Methylosarcina fibrata AML-C10: one gene and its partner. The protein of the gene in region 1 interacts with the protein of each later gene in a pairwise test. Links are inferred from orthologs where the notes say so. Each region holds a gene or a part of one and is shown in the gene's direction. Other genes may lie near its edges.

The links.
Region 2: the proteins of rlmKL (region 1) and typA interact in binary tests that used the Escherichia coli proteins (3 or more experiments, as listed by UniProt). The link is inferred for Methylosarcina fibrata AML-C10 from one-to-one orthologs.

Annotation. Positions count from the first base shown.
Region 1 is NZ_KB889965.1:2,677,895-2,685,348, reverse strand. Bases 1,110-4,096 are described here. They hold rlmKL (bifunctional 23S rRNA (guanine(2069)-N(7))-methyltransferase RlmK/23S rRNA (guanine(2445)-N(2))-methyltransferase RlmL), read left to right. Parts: upstream 1,110-1,489; coding sequence 1,490-3,703; downstream 3,704-4,096. Other genes in these bases: A3OW_RS0112645 (acylphosphatase), read left to right, coding at 3,688-3,966; A3OW_RS0112655 (FKBP-type peptidyl-prolyl cis-trans isomerase), read left to right, coding at 1,110-1,235. In the rest of the region: A3OW_RS0112665 (PilZ domain-containing protein), read right to left, coding at 1-292; A3OW_RS0112660 (hypothetical protein), read right to left, coding at 425-673; more of A3OW_RS0112655, read left to right, coding at 756-1,109; icd (NADP-dependent isocitrate dehydrogenase), read left to right, coding at 4,239-5,537; A3OW_RS0112635 (GMC family oxidoreductase), read right to left, coding at 5,649-7,454. UniProt on the Escherichia coli protein: Specifically methylates the guanine in position 2445 (m2G2445) and the guanine in position 2069 (m7G2069) of 23S rRNA. Methylation occurs before assembly of 23S rRNA into 50S subunits.
Region 2 is NZ_KB889965.1:804,345-811,723, forward strand. What follows is about bases 1,652-4,563. They hold typA (translational GTPase TypA), read left to right. Parts: upstream 1,652-2,151; coding sequence 2,152-3,975; downstream 3,976-4,563. Other genes in these bases: A3OW_RS24010 (sulfite exporter TauE/SafE family protein), read left to right, coding at 1,652-1,877; A3OW_RS0104120 (DUF421 domain-containing protein), read right to left, coding at 4,139-4,563. Also shown: A3OW_RS0104100 (class I SAM-dependent methyltransferase), read left to right, coding at 1-468; A3OW_RS0104105 (rhodanese-like domain-containing protein), read left to right, coding at 476-868; more of A3OW_RS24010, read left to right, coding at 1,071-1,651; more of A3OW_RS0104120, read right to left, coding at 4,564-4,633; A3OW_RS0104130 (SPOR domain-containing protein), read right to left, coding at 5,144-6,382; A3OW_RS0104135 (glycine cleavage system protein R), read left to right, coding at 6,547-7,071; A3OW_RS0104140 (peroxiredoxin), read left to right, coding at 7,079-7,379. UniProt on the Escherichia coli protein: A 50S ribosomal subunit assembly protein with GTPase and nucleotide-independent chaperone activity, required for 50S subunit assembly at low temperatures, may also play a role in translation.

The DNA of each region.
Region 1 (7,454 bases):
TGAATTCCATGGCAATCAGAAGGCTGTCTTTTAGCATGTCCACCCGGATGATTTCGGCTTCTCCCGTCAGGTTCATTTCGGGAAGGAACAGGTCCACTAAAGTGGAGCCTTTCAGGACGTCGAATATGGCATCGATCGTTGTTGCAGGGCTCTCCGGATTATTCCGTAATTCGGCCAGTAATCCGGTGATCGACAGATTTTTGACGATGATGTTTTGTTCCTGTCCGCCGAAATAAATCAAACCGTGCAATTCCAGGTTTTTACGATGCGATCGCTGTATTTTTGAGTTCATCCGACTCTCCTCGCCTTTCGTTTTCTTATCGGTTATTACTGGCGGATATAATACTTTTTAATTGTAAAAATTATAGCTGGCGAATTCAGGTTATGGCTATGGAATTAAGTGACCAGCAAGAAATTGACTGTTTCATAAATTTTCTGCGGTGAGTAACCGCTCTCCGGTTTCATCGGCAAAGCGGAGATTGGCGCAGGCTCGAGGAAAATAACAAAGAGAAAGGCAAAGACGACTTCTTTGATGACCCCGCTCGTCTTCTATTTTGTGAAAGGCTGTCCATTGGCTGCGGCGGCTGATTTTTTTCAGTTTTTTCGCACAATTCAAACGGCAGAAATCGGTCTTTAATAGGGCGTTATCCGGAATCAAGGCTTTAATTTCCAATTTATTACATGTCATAATGTAGGCCGGATAAAACAGGATTTTTTGATACACCCTAATTTTAAAATCGACGCGAGGAGAAACCGTGAGAAAAATTCATATCCAAATCAGTTCATTTGTCTCCGCAGTTCTAATTGGATTAACCATCTGGTCGCTGGCGAACGCGACTACGCCGGAAGAAAGCAAAGCTCAGGGCAAAGCCTTTCTGGCGCAAAATGCCCAAAAAGCAAACGTCATCACTACCGCCAGCGGCTTACAATACGAAGTCATCAAGAAAGGAAACGGCAAGACGTCTCCTACGGCAACCGACAACGTGACCGTACATTACAAAGGCACTACGATCGACGGCAAGGAATTTGACAGTTCCTACGGCCGCGGCGTACCCGCCACCTTTCCGTTGAATCAGGTCATCAAAGGCTGGACCGAAGGCGTTCAGTTGATGAAGGAAGGTGACCAATTTCGTTTTTTCATTCCATCCGAACTGGCCTATGGCGCTCACGGCGCCGGGCCGATCGGTCCTAATGAAACATTGATTTTCGATGTTGAATTAATCAAGATTAATTAAATTACCGTAATAAAATGCGGGCTCCGCTCATGTCCCCGTGATCCGGAAGCCCGCAGTCTGTTTTCGTTTTCAGTGGCGGAATAGCGGTTCCGCCGTCGTTGTCTTGTTTCTTTTGTGCGGATAGAGGGCGGGCTTCGCTGCCCGACAATGACAAGCAAACAGCGCTGCCCGGACTACCGGACATCGATAAATTTTCCTATACTGCGGGCGTAGCCGATCATTTCAATCCATCCGACGCCTTTTAGCCTTTCCTTATGCCTTCTTATCCTCTTTTTGCCACCACGCCCAAAGGTATGGAAACCATTCTTGCCGAAGAGCTCCAGTCTCTCGGCATAGAAAAACTCAAGCCGACCCTGGCCGGCGTTGCTTTCGACGGAGATCTGGAAACGGCTTACCGCGTTTGTTTGTGGTCCAGGATCGCCAATCGGGTTTTTCTGGTGCTAAGTTCGTTTGAGGTAAAAACTCAGGACGATCTCTATTACGGCGTAAAAAAGATCAACTGGTTTGAACACATGAGACCGGAGGACAGCTTTGCCGTTTCGTTCAGCGCCAAAGACGCGCCGGCTATCAATAACACGCATTTCGGCGCTTTGCGGGTCAAGGATGCGGTCGTCGATCAAATGCGGGCCAAATTTCACAAACGCCCCGGCATTGACACCGAACGGCCGAGCATCCGCATCAATGTCTATTTGCAGGGCGAGGAGGCGCAATTGAGTCTCGATTTGTCGGGTGAAAGCCTGCATCGCCGAGGCTATCGGGAGATGAACGTCACAGCGCCGATCAAGGAAAACCTGGCGGCGGCAATGCTGTTGAAAAGCGGCTGGCCCGCCATTGCCGAAAGGAGGGGCACCCTGATCGATCCGATGTGCGGTTCCGGAACCCTGCTCGTCGAAGGCGCCATGATGGCCGCCGATTATGCGCCCGGACTGTTACGCGATTATTTCGGATTTTTCGGCTGGAAGAAACACGCCGCCGACTGTTGGCAGAGCCTACGGCATGAAGCGGAACTGCGCAAAACAGCCGGACTGGAAAAACTGCCCGTCATCGTCGGCTTCGACCGGAGTCGGCAAGCGCTCAATGCCGCATTAAGGCACATCGACCGGGCCGGTCTGAACAACAAAATCCATGTCGAACGGCGCGACATCGAAGAAGCGGCGCCGGCGGCCGGCTGGAATCCCGGCCTTCTCATCTGCAATCCGCCGTACGGAGAGCGCCTGGGCGATGACAAGGAAATTCCGGCGCTCTATAAAACATTCGGCGAAACCTTGAAACAGCGGTTTACAGGCTGGAAGGCCGGCATCATCATTACCGACCCCGAGCTGGGTTTTCGTTTGGGAATCCGTTCGAAAAAACCGCTAACCCTGTTCAACGGCGCTCTGGAATGCAAGCTGTTGCGGATGGACATCGAGGAAAGCGCATTTTTTATTCCCAAGGCCAAAAGCCGGGATGAACGGATCGAGCAGGCGAAGGAAGGCGGCTCGAGCGCTTCCGGCCACGGCAGTGCCCGCGCCGAAATGTTCGCCAACCGGCTCGAAAAGAACCTGAAAAGACTGTCGAAATGGGCCCGGCAGAATCAGGTCAGTTGCTACCGCGCTTACGATGCGGATTTGCCGGAATACGCCGTCGCCGTCGACATTTACCGCGGCGAAGACGTCTGGGTCAACGTGCAGGAGTACGAGCCTCCGAAAAGCATCGATCAAAGCAAGGCCGATCAACGTCTGGCCGGCGTGCTGGCCGAAATTCCGAGGGTGCTCGATCTGCCTCCGGATCATGTTTTCCTGAAAATACGGCGTAAACAAAAAAACACCGAGCAGTATGAAAAGCAGGGCGATTCGGGACTGTTTCATGTGGTCGAGGAAGGCGGCTGCAAATTGTGGGTCAATTTCCAGGACTACCTGGATACCGGGCTGTTTCTCGATCATCGCCCGATTCGGGCCCTGATTCAGCAACAGGCGCAAGGCAAACGCTTTTTAAACCTGTTCGCCTATACCGGCAGCGCCACGGTTCATGCGGCGAAGGGCGGCGCTCTGGCAACCACGACGGTGGACATGTCCAATACCTATCTTCAATGGGCTAAAAAAAACCTGGCCTTGAACGATCTTCACGGCGATCACGAATTCATCCAGGCCAATTGTCCGGAATGGCTGACGCAGGAAGCCGGCCGTCCGCTGAAAAGGCAATACGACCTGATTTTTCTCGACCCTCCGACCTTTTCCAATTCCAAGAAAATGGAAGAGATATTCGACGTCCAACGCGATCACGTTCCGTTAATCCGGCACGCGGCCGCCCTGTTGGCGCCGGGAGGGATCTTGTATTTTTCCACCAATTTCCGGCGGTTTAAACTCGATCACGAAGCATTGGCCGGCCTCAAAATCGAAGATATCACGGCTTCGACCATTCCCGAAGATTTTTCTCGCAATCCGAAAATACATTATTGCTGGAGGATACAGGCATGTTGCGTAAAGTAAAAATACAGGTTTCAGGCCGGGTGCAAGGGGTTTATTTCCGGCTTTTTACCCAAAACAAGGCGAAACATTTCGCCGTGAACGGCAGTGTCAGAAACCTTCCGGACGGACGGGTGGAAATCATTGCCGAAGCTGAAAATCTGGTGATCGAGAAGTTCATCCATTGGTGCCGCAAGGGCCCGGTTACGGCACGAGTCGACCGTATCGACGTCGTAGAGCTCGAACCCGGAGAACCGTTGACGTCTTTCGAAATCCTCAGGGACTAGAGCCTTTCGGTTTGCGTGTACGGCCTGTGCCGTAGCAGACCTGTCAGGTTTTAAAAACCCGGCTGGTCTTTCCTTCCGCAGTTCAGCCGGAGCCCGGTTTCTTACCGGAGTGGCCCGAGTTGCTTGGCCTTTTCATTACATTGTTCGAGTTAGGCTGAAGACAACGCCACCGTCATTTGTTATGATGCGGCAGTCTTTTGGAGATTTTTCGGCCGCTCCATGCCCCATCGAGCCGCCGAGACCGCTTGTTCAATTTTCATCCTGGAGTTGTCATGAACGGTTTTACCCTTGTCCCGCCGCCTGACGGCAGCGCCATCACCATGCAGAACGGCCAATTGAACGTGCCGGACAATCCCATCATTCCTTATATTGAAGGCGACGGCACCGGGCCCGATATCTGGCGCGCCACGGTGCGGGTTCTCGATGCCGCGGTCGCCCGCAGTTATTCCGGCCGGAGAAAAATCCATTGGCTGGAAATCTATGCCGGAGAAAAGTCGAACCGCCTGTTCAATACCTGGCTGCCGGATGCGACGGTCGATGCCTGCCGGGATTATCTGGTTTCGATCAAAGGTCCTTTGACTACGCCGGTGGGCGGCGGCATTCGCTCGCTGAACGTGACCTTGCGGCAAGTACTCGACTTGTACGTCTGCCTGCGGCCAGTTCGATGGTTTCAAGGCGTGCCATCGCCGGTCAAGCGGCCCGAGGCCGTCGACATGGTCATTTTCCGGGAAAACACCGAAGACATCTATGCCGGTATCGAGTTTGAACAAGGCAGCGAGGACAATCGGCGCTTCCTGCAATTGCTGCGCGAGCATTTTCCCGCGCAATACGCCAAAATCCGTTTTCCCGAAACCGCCGGCATCGGCATCAAGCCGGTTTCGCGGGAAGGAACCGAGCGTTTGGTCCGGGCCGCGATCGATTTTGCCCTGGCCAATCGGCGCAAAAGCGTCACTCTGGTCCATAAGGGCAACATCATGAAATTCACCGAAGGCGCGTTCAGAAACTGGGCCTACGCCCTGGCCGAACGGGAGTACGCGGAACAGGTCTATCCGTGGAGCCGCTGGGAAAGAACCAAAGCCGCTTCGGGCGAAGCCGCGGCCAACAAGGAGCAGGCGGAAGCGCTGGCGCAGGGCCGCATTTTAATGAAAGACGGGATTGCCGACATCACTCTGCAGCAGGTACTGACTCGGCCCGACGACTTCGACGTGATCGCCACGCTCAATTTGAACGGCGATTATCTCTCCGATGCGTTGGCCGCGCAGGTCGGCGGCATCGGCATCGCCCCCGGAGGCAACATCAATTATTCGACCGGCACCGCCGTTTTCGAAGCGACGCACGGAACGGCGCCCAAATACGCGGATCTGGACAAAGTCAATCCGGGTTCGTTGATTCTTTCCGGCGAGATGATGCTTCGCTACATGGGCTGGACCGAAGCGGCCGATGCCCTGATTCGCGCAATGGATGCGGCCATTGCCGGCAAGAAGGTCACCTACGATTTTGCCCGGCTGATGGAGAATGCGACCGAAGTGAAATGCAGCGAATTTGCCGACGTACTGATCGATAATCTGTAACCGGAGGGCGGTTGCCTGCCGGGAGGACCGGCAGGTGCGGTTCGCTGTCCGCCTGTCGTCCGGCTCATGCCTCGATCGGACGACAGACGGAGCGGAGCTTGCAGATTGCGCTTAAGCGGAGGCGTTTAAAATGACGTCGGCCGCTTTTTCGCCGATCATATAGATCGACGAGACGATGAAGAAGCCGGGGATTCTCGGAAATACCGACGCATCGACGACGCGCAGCCCCTGGATGCCGCGGACCCGGAACTGGCTGTCCAGCACCGCCATCGGATCGTTGTCGGCGCCGATCGGACAGGTGCAGGAGGCATGGTGCCCCCAGGCGTTGTAGCGGACGAAATCGCGCAGTTGTTCATCGGTTTGCACGCTTTTGCCGGGTGCGACTTCTTCGGCCAGGATGCCTTGGTCGAACAGCGGCTTGGCAATGCTGCGCACGAACTTGATGCCTTCGACGACCGAATCAAGATCCTGGCCTGTAGTATCGGTGCCTTCTTCGAAATAACGGAAGTTGATATAGGGGCGGTCGCGCGGATCGGCGGAGACCAGTCTGACTTCGCCGGCGCGATTGACCGTGTGCGCTTTTAGCACGGCCCAGGTCAGGTAGTTCAGGTTGTCTTTGATCAGTTTCGAATAACCCGGGAAATAACCTCTGAAGTTGCCAAGCAGGGCAAAGCAAAACAGGTCGGGCAACGGTCGTTCTTCGACGGAACGCTTGATCACCGCCAGTACCGCGCCGTTGGTCGTATAGACGCCTTTGCCGTTTAGCCAGTCGTTATACTCGGGGTCGCCGGGCGAATACTTGGCGCCTTTCAAAACCTCCCAATCCTGGTTCATTCTGTTTGTGACGCCGACTTCGTAGCGGTCCTGCAGGTTGGCGCCGATGCCGGGCAGGTGATGCTTGACCGCAATGCCGTGCTTTTGCAGTTCTTCTTTCGGGCCTATGCCGGACAGCATCAATAGTTGCGGCGTATTGTAGGCGCCGCCGGACAGGATCACTTCCTTCGCGGCATAGGCTTCGCGCAGTTCGCCGGGTTTGTTGCTCGGATTCGCGTGCGCCTTGTAGAGCTTTGCTCCTTTCAGGTATTCGACGCCGACGGCGCGGTTATTGTCGTCCAGGATGACCCGGGTGACCAGGGCATCCAGTTCGATCGTCAAATTGCCCGGATGTTTCTGCTGCACTTCGAGCAGGCGTTCGCGAGTGCTGTGACGTTTACCTTTCGTGGTTGCAAGTGGCGGATAATGCAGACCTATGGCGTTATCCTTGACTAAGCGCCAATCGTTCGGATCGGCCAGCCCCTGGATTTGCCATTTAAGCCGGTCAAAAAAGCTTGGCAATTTGCCGGCGGCTTTGACCGCGGAATCGAGGATCGCCAAGACCAGTTTTTTGTCCTTTGCCAACGCTTCGAGCGGTAGCGCGGCTTCGGTCTGAAACCAGCCTTTGAAGCCGTGGCGCGACGGATTGATGCCGAGCCAGGTCGCCAGCTTGCGAAGTTTCGGACGGTGTTCGCAATTTTCCATCAATTCGAAATATTTGCGCATGTTGTCGGCTTTCCAGGATGCGTCGCCGGTGATGTCGGCCACTTCGTCCCAGTCGGCGTTGTGCGGATAGACCGTGATCATCGCGTTGTGCGCGGTGCAGCCGCCGAGGCAGCCGGCGCGCGGGTACAGCACGCCTTTCTCGGCGGGAGTGTATTTAGGATCCTGGGCCTGAATCGATTCGGTTTCATAATGGCGTACGAAAAAATCCCAGCGCATCGCCTCGTTTTCGGTCGAAAACGGATGAAAAACGGGAACATCGTAATCGTCGGGCAGCCGTTTTTCGCCGGGGAAGGCGAGATTGTCGCCCTGAAGTTGCTTCGGGTCGCCGCCGGCTTCCAGGACCAGCACTTTTTTGCCGCGTTCGGCCAGGCGCGCGGC
Region 2 (7,379 bases), 1.9 Mb from region 1 along the record:
ACCGCTCTCGATCTGGCGTGCGGCCTGGGCGCCAACGCCATTTTTCTTGCGCGGCGGGGATTGAACGTAACCGCCCTTGATCGGTCTCGAGTCGCCATCGACAAACTCGGCCGATACGCCGGGGCCTACCGGCTTCCGATCGAAGCCCGGAGGCAAAACGTCGATTCATTGTCTTTACCGGAAGCGATCTACGACGTCGTCGTAATCAGCCGTTTTCTTGACCGGACGTTAAGCGATGCGATAATAGCCGCCTTGAAACCGGAAGGTTTGCTGTTTTATCAAACCTACACACGGGAAAAACAAATGGGCCAGGGACCCGATCGTCCGGAGTTCCTGCTCGGAGTCAATGAATTGCTGGCGATGTTTTCATCGCTGAGAGTCGTTTATTACCGGGAAAACGGCTTTATCGGCGATTGCCGGCTCGGATTGAGAAACGAGGCCCGGTTTATCGGTCAAAAAATCAGGTGAGGTTATCATGATCGAACAGTTAAATCCAAAACAGGCCTGGGAATTGATGCGGCAAAACAGCAAGGCTGTCATCGTCGACGTCAGGACGAAAATAGAACACGGCTTCGTGGGCCATCCGCCCGGCGCTGTCCTGATTCCCTGGAAGGAAGGGCCCGACTGGCAGTTGAATCCGAATTTTATCGGCGAGGTCAAACAAGCGGTGCCGGATATCGAGGCGCCGGTCTTACTGCTGTGCCGGAGCGGGCAGCGTTCGCAGGACGCCGCCGTGGCGCTCGAACAGGCAGGTTACCGACATCTGGTCAATATCGTCGAAGGTTTCGAAGGCCCTCTGGATGAAAACAGGCACCGGGGCAATCTCGGCGGCTGGCGATTCCACGGCTTGCCCTGGGAGCAAAGTTAGGCATTCCGGTTTATGCAGCCGGCCGAGCGAAGACGCCGACGCTCTTCCTCGCCCGGCTCTGCGGGCTGAAGAGGCCCCGGCCGGGCAGGATGTCCTTACCGCCGTTGAAAAAGGCCGGTCCAGCCGGGTCCCGTCGGTTTTTCGCGCCCGATAAGGGCCGAAACCGCAATGAAAGTCCCCTCTGCCAGCCAACAGTCGATCCATGTTTTCCACCATGATTCCGGATTTTTCTTTTTATCAAATGGCGTGCATCGCCCTCGTGTTCGTCTGGACCGGATTCGTCCGGTCGGGCCTCGGGTTCGGCGGCGCGGCCCTGGGCTTGCCGCTGATTTTGTTCGTTCAGGACACCCCTCTTTTATGGCTGCCCATCATCGGCATGCACTTGTTGTTTTTTTCCGGCCTGACGCTGCTCAATCGGCTGCATAACGTCGACTGGCGTTATTTGCGCCGCACCTCGATCTATATTTTTCCTGCGGCCATCGTCGGCGTCTTCGGCCTGTTGAATCTTCCGGCCTTGTGGCTGAACAGCTTCATTTATTCGGTTACCTTGTTTTACGGTTTTATCTGGCTGCTCAACCGGGGCATTGAAAGCCGCCATGTCTGGGCGGACAGAGGACTGCTGGTGCTGGGCGGCTACGTGGCCGGCATTTCCCTGTCCGGGGCGCCGTTGATGGTGGCCGTTTACATGCGCAACGTCAGCAAACATCAATTGCGCGACACTCTGTTCGTGTTGTGGTTTATCCTGGTGACCCTCAAGATGACAACGTTCGTCGCTTTATCGGTCGATCTGCATTTTCCGATGGCGCTGGCGCTGCTGCCGGTTGCCGCGATAGGGCATCTGCTCGGCCTGAAGGCGCACAACGCCATCCTGCGTCATGATGTGCTGTTCAAACGCTGGACCGGTGGCGGTCTGGTCGTGGTCAGCGCTTTGGGATTATGGAACTTGTACGGCGCTTCGCTTAAAGATTTTTACGAGTGCATCGCGATTAACACGTGCTTTCTTCCTTGAATTCTTCATATTCTCCACGACAGGCTTTTTCCATGCCTGTTCCGAGGCCCTACGGCACCGATTGGCATGCGCTATTTATTAATTCAGGATCATCGGGTTATAATTGAAAGTTTTTATCCGCTGGGTATCTTGGTCGAAGCGTTTTACAGTGCAGGCACAAACCATTAGAGTCGGGCCGAACAAGCGCCGGCCTGGACATAAAAACCGGATAACTTTCGGATAGGGACGGCCTGGCCTCTCTATTTTCAATCAAGCTCTTTTATTTTAAAAACTTATGACTATCAGCAAGTTAAGAAACGTTGCCATTATTGCTCACGTTGACCACGGTAAAACCACTCTGGTCGACAAGCTGCTGCAACAATCGGGAACGTTCGCCGCGCATACCAAGATGGGTGAGCGGGTCATGGATTCCAACGATCTGGAGAAGGAACGGGGCATTACCATTCTGGCCAAGAATACGGCGCTGGATTGGAACGGCTATCACATCAACATAGTCGATACGCCCGGCCATGCCGATTTCGGCGGCGAAGTCGAGCGGGTCCTGTCCATGGTCGATTCGGTCTTGCTGCTGGTGGATGCGGTCGACGGGCCGATGCCGCAGACCCGGTTCGTTACCCAGAAGGCGTTTGCCCTGGGATTAAATCCGATCGTGGTCATCAATAAAATCGACCGGCCCGGTGCGCGGCCGGATTGGGTGGTCGATCAGACCTTCGACCTGTTCGACCGCCTGGGCGCCACCGACGAACAACTGGATTTTCCGATCGTGTATGCGTCGGCGATCAACGGTTATGCAGGGCTTGATGCGAACGTGACCGGCGGCGACATGACGCCTTTGTTCGAAACGATCGTCGAGAAAGTCAGCCCGCCCAAGGTCGACTTGGACGGACCTTTCCAGATGCAGGTTTCCAGCCTGGATTACAATACTTACGTCGGCGTGATCGGCATCGGCCGCATCCAGCGCGGCACGGTCAAGCCCGGCATGAACCTGTCGATCGTCAGCAGGGAAGGGGTCGAGAGAAAGGGACGCATGCTGCAATTGTTCGGATTCCACGGACTGGAACGGATCGAAGTGCCCGAAGCCCGGGCCGGCGACATCATCGCGTTCACCGGCATCGAAAAACTGGAAATTTCCGACACCCTGTGCCATCCCGACGCGGTCGAAGCCCTGCCGCCGTTGACCGTCGACGAACCCACGGTGACCATGACCTTTCAGGTCAACAATTCGCCGTTTGCCGGCAAGGAAGGCAAATTCCTGACCTCCCGACAGATACGCGACCGGCTGGAGAAGGAATTGCAGCATAACGTGGCGCTTCGGGTCGAGGATACCGGCGATCCGGACAAATTTAAAGTCTCGGGCCGGGGCGAGCTGCATTTGTCGGTGCTGATCGAAAACATGCGCCGCGAAGGCTTCGAGCTGGGCGTTTCCCGGCCCGAAGTCATCATCAAGGAGATCGACGGCGAAAAATGCGAACCGTTTGAAATGGTGACGATCGAACTGGAAGAAATTCACCAGGGTGCGATCATGGAGAAACTGGGCGAACGCAAGGGCGATCTGCTGAACATGGTTCCGGACGGCAAGGGCCGGGTGCGCCTGGAATACATGATGCCGTCGCGCGGGTTGATCGGTTTTCAGACCGAATTCATGACGGCGACATCGGGATCCGGCTTGTTTTACCATGTTTTCGACCATTACGGGCCGATGAAAAAAGGCGAGCTGGGAGCGCGCAAACGCGGCGTGCTGGTGTCCATGGTGCAAGGCAAGGCCCTGGCGTATGCGTTGTTTGCCCTGCAGGAGCGCGGCGAATTGTTCGTCGTGCACGCCGATGAAGTTTACGAGGGGATGATCGTGGGCATTCATTCCCGGTCGAACGATCTCGTGGTCAATCCGACCAAGGCCAAACAACTGACCAATATCCGCGCCGCCGGTTCCGACGAAAACCTGATTCTGACGCCGGTGCAAAAAATGACCCTGGAACAGGCGCTGGAGTTTATCGACGAAGACGAACTGGTCGAGGTGACGCCGAAGTCGATCCGGTTGCGCAAAAAGCTGTTGCTCGAGCATGAGCGCAAACGAGCGGCCAAGGACCGGGCCGACTAGAGCCTCCGCAAGGGGAGCGGATCATTTATTCCGTTCCCCGGCCGAATGCCGGGGTTGGATCGAGTACGGCGGCCGGATTTCTCCCGCAGGAACCTCGATAAAGAAGCCGCGTGTGAATTCAATCTTGATCCGGCCCGATGCCTGGGTAGCCCTGTCCTGTGCTTCAATCTTTTTTTATTACGCTGATCGTGCCGTTCGCTTCGATATAGCTTTGCTTGACTTCTTCCAGGCGCTCTATCCCTTCTTCCCGCAGCTTTCCCATTAATTCTTCTTCGCTGACCATTTCCAGCCTCAGGTTCCGCCGCTGGAGCCGCCCATCCTTGATCAGAAGCCGGGGAGGCGGACGCAGCAGGCGCTGCACCGCCGGAAAGTGATAACCCAGCCAGTCGAGAAAATAATCCCAGAACGCCAGCGTGGAGACGAGAACAAGCCCTTCCGTGATCGACTTGTAGTCATGGGCCATGGCGTTTTGCGCGGCGTCGGCGATCAGTACGACGACGAGGAGGTCGGAAATGCCCAGCGCTCCCGCTTCACGCCTGAGCAGCCGCAGCACGATGAAGAGAAAGAAATACACGATCGTGCCGCGCAGGAAGATTTCTCCGATAGGCAGGGAAGGAATGAAAAAGGCTTGCCAATCGATTGAATGAAACGTGCTCACTGCGTTTGCTCCCGGGTACGATGCCGCGCAGCCGGAACTCCGGATGCCAGAGCCGGGCTTTTCTTTCGCTGTGCGGCGGAAGGATGTTTATCAGATTAGAGCTGGCGAAAGATGAAATAAATCCCTTGTTTTGGAGGCTGCCCGCGTGACCTGGCGTTTGTTTTGTCGTCTCGCCGAGGTTGGGTTAGAGTATTTTCGATTGACATGCAAAGGACTGCCGGAGCAGGAGCGAATTCCTTCGATTTTCCGGGTTTCGCTGCGGAGAATGATGAACAGAGGGACGCAAGGCAGTCCGTCGTAGAAGAAAACGCCGATCGAGCCTTTGGCGGAGCCGTCTATCCGGGTCATGACATCTTCCAGTGAAACTTTGAACAATTTGGAATAATCATTGAATTCGTGCTCATTGAATCCGGTCGTTTCCGTGGCGCGTAACTTGTCGATACGGCTGTCCGGTTTGCTTTGCGCCAGGAAGATCGCGTGACATTCCGGATGAAAATAAAATGGTGCGGCTTAACTGTTGGCCACCCAGATGGAATCGAGTTGCAATGGTTTTTTTATTTTTTCGGCGTAAGCCGCGGCTTGTTCCTGCCGGGTAAAACCGCCCACGCGCAGCCGATACCATTTGGACTGATCAACTTCGACTTCGACGATTTCGGTGCGAACGCCTTTTTTGATCAATTGCAGGGCCTGCTGTTCGGCATCGCTTCGCTGTCTGAAGGAGACTAAATTAACGAACCAGCCCGGTTTGGCATTCGTCGTTTCCGGCATGGTAAAGGCTTTGCCGGACGATGAAGAATGACTGCCGGCATCGAAGGATTTTTCAAACGAGGTCTGCCGGATTGTTCCGCCGTTTGGCATCGCAACGGGCAACAGGGTTTCGGAAGGCGTTTCGTGTTCGGCCGTTTTTCCGATTCCGTTGTTTTGAGCAGGCCCCGAGGTTTCTTGCCGAGGCAGCCCGGTCTGAGCGGATAATCCCGGTGCTTGCCGTGACGGCTCAGTTGCAGTCAGCGCGAAAACCGCGACGGCGGCCGATCCGACGCTGATCCCTAAAGCAATGCAACTGAAAACGAAAGCTTTTTTTGTTTGGGCTGCCATCGCGTTCCGGAACTCTTTTTCTTCCGCGCTGATGACGCGTCGTTCGGAAGTCCCGTACTCCAAAACGGGGAGAGGTTCTTCATCAATCGAAGAGGATTGGCTTTGGCCGAAAGGTACCGGCGTTTCGGCCGGATCGTCCTCGATCGGTTCGATCCGGCTGGGAATCGTCCCCAGCTCGACCAGATCTTCAATCCGAAGCTTTTCTTCACGAATGGCCCCCGGCAGAGCAAGCGCCGAGTGCTCGTCCAGGCGCCAGGATTCGGATTCGACGGCAAAATCGATGGTTTCGGCGGCTGCGGAATTGTCGGCAAACGGCGGTTCCGGCCGGTTCTGAACCGGATCGATTGAGGACAAGGAAACGGCGGGGGCTTCTTCGTCAAGCGTTATGAGAGGCTCGATTTTATTGGCCGCAGGCCGTTCTTCGACAAGGGTTGCAAAATCGACCGGTCCTTCCCGTTCCTCAATCCAGGGGTTCCACGGAGCAGGGGGCTCGTGGTCGTTTTCTGCATCGAATCCGGTGTTCATGAGTAAACGATCGATGGCATCTTCATCCTCCAGATCTTCGGTCAACGGCGCATAAAGATTCGCGTCCGAGGGTGCAAATACGTCGCGGTATCGTTTTTCTTTAGATTTTTTGTGCAGAGAAACTGTCATTTTTGTACTCATTAATAGTAAGATAGGAATAAATTTCGGCCTTGGTATTCAATGTTAGTCGCTATCGAAATAAATGTCTTTCGTTTAAGGGTAATCAAACTTAAAGCTAGTACAGCGCAGTGATTAATAACAGGATAAACCTACAGAATCATAAGAACAAAATAATGAAACTGGCTCTCACCGTTCTAGGTCATAACCCGTCCACTCTCATTTCGGATATATTACCGGCCATTCGCGATAGCCGATGCAGTATCCTTGAATTAAGATCGTCGCGCCTGGTTCAGGCCTACGGCGCTTACCTGCTGATCCAGGGAAACTGGAACCAGATCGCCAAATTCGAAAGCGCCCTGGAAGCCATCCAGAAAAGAACGGAAATAAAAATTCATGCCATCCGGCCGGAACAAAAAGAAAAGGGGAGGGACTACGTGCCTTATTCCCTGGAAACCATCTCCCTGGACCGCGACAACATCATCGAATCCCTCACGGCCTTTCTCTGCGAACGGGAAATCGAAATCGAAGAAATAACCGGCAGCGCCTATCAAGCGCCTTATATTCAGACTTCGGTGTTTTCCACCCGCTTTATCATTTTAATACCTCCGCAACTGCGATTGCTGGCCTTACGCGAAGAATTTCTGGACTTTTGCGACCAATTGAATATCGACGCCATTCTTGAACCCATTAAACGCTAGGTTATTGATGACTCCCCTGACTCTCGGCAGTTCCGCCCCGGATGTGGAAATCCCGGCCACCGGCGGCCAATCGATTAATTTAACAAATTTTAAAGGCCGCTTCATCGTTTTATATTTTTATCCCAAAGACAGCACTCCCGGCTGTACGCTGGAAGGGCGCGATTTCGGCGCTCATATCGATCGCTTCCAGGCAATGAATGCCGTGGTTTTCGGTGTGTCCAGAGATTCGTTGCGATCTCATGAAAATTTCAAATGCAAACAGGCCTTTCCTTTCGACCTCTTGTCGGATCCGGACGAGACGTTGTGCC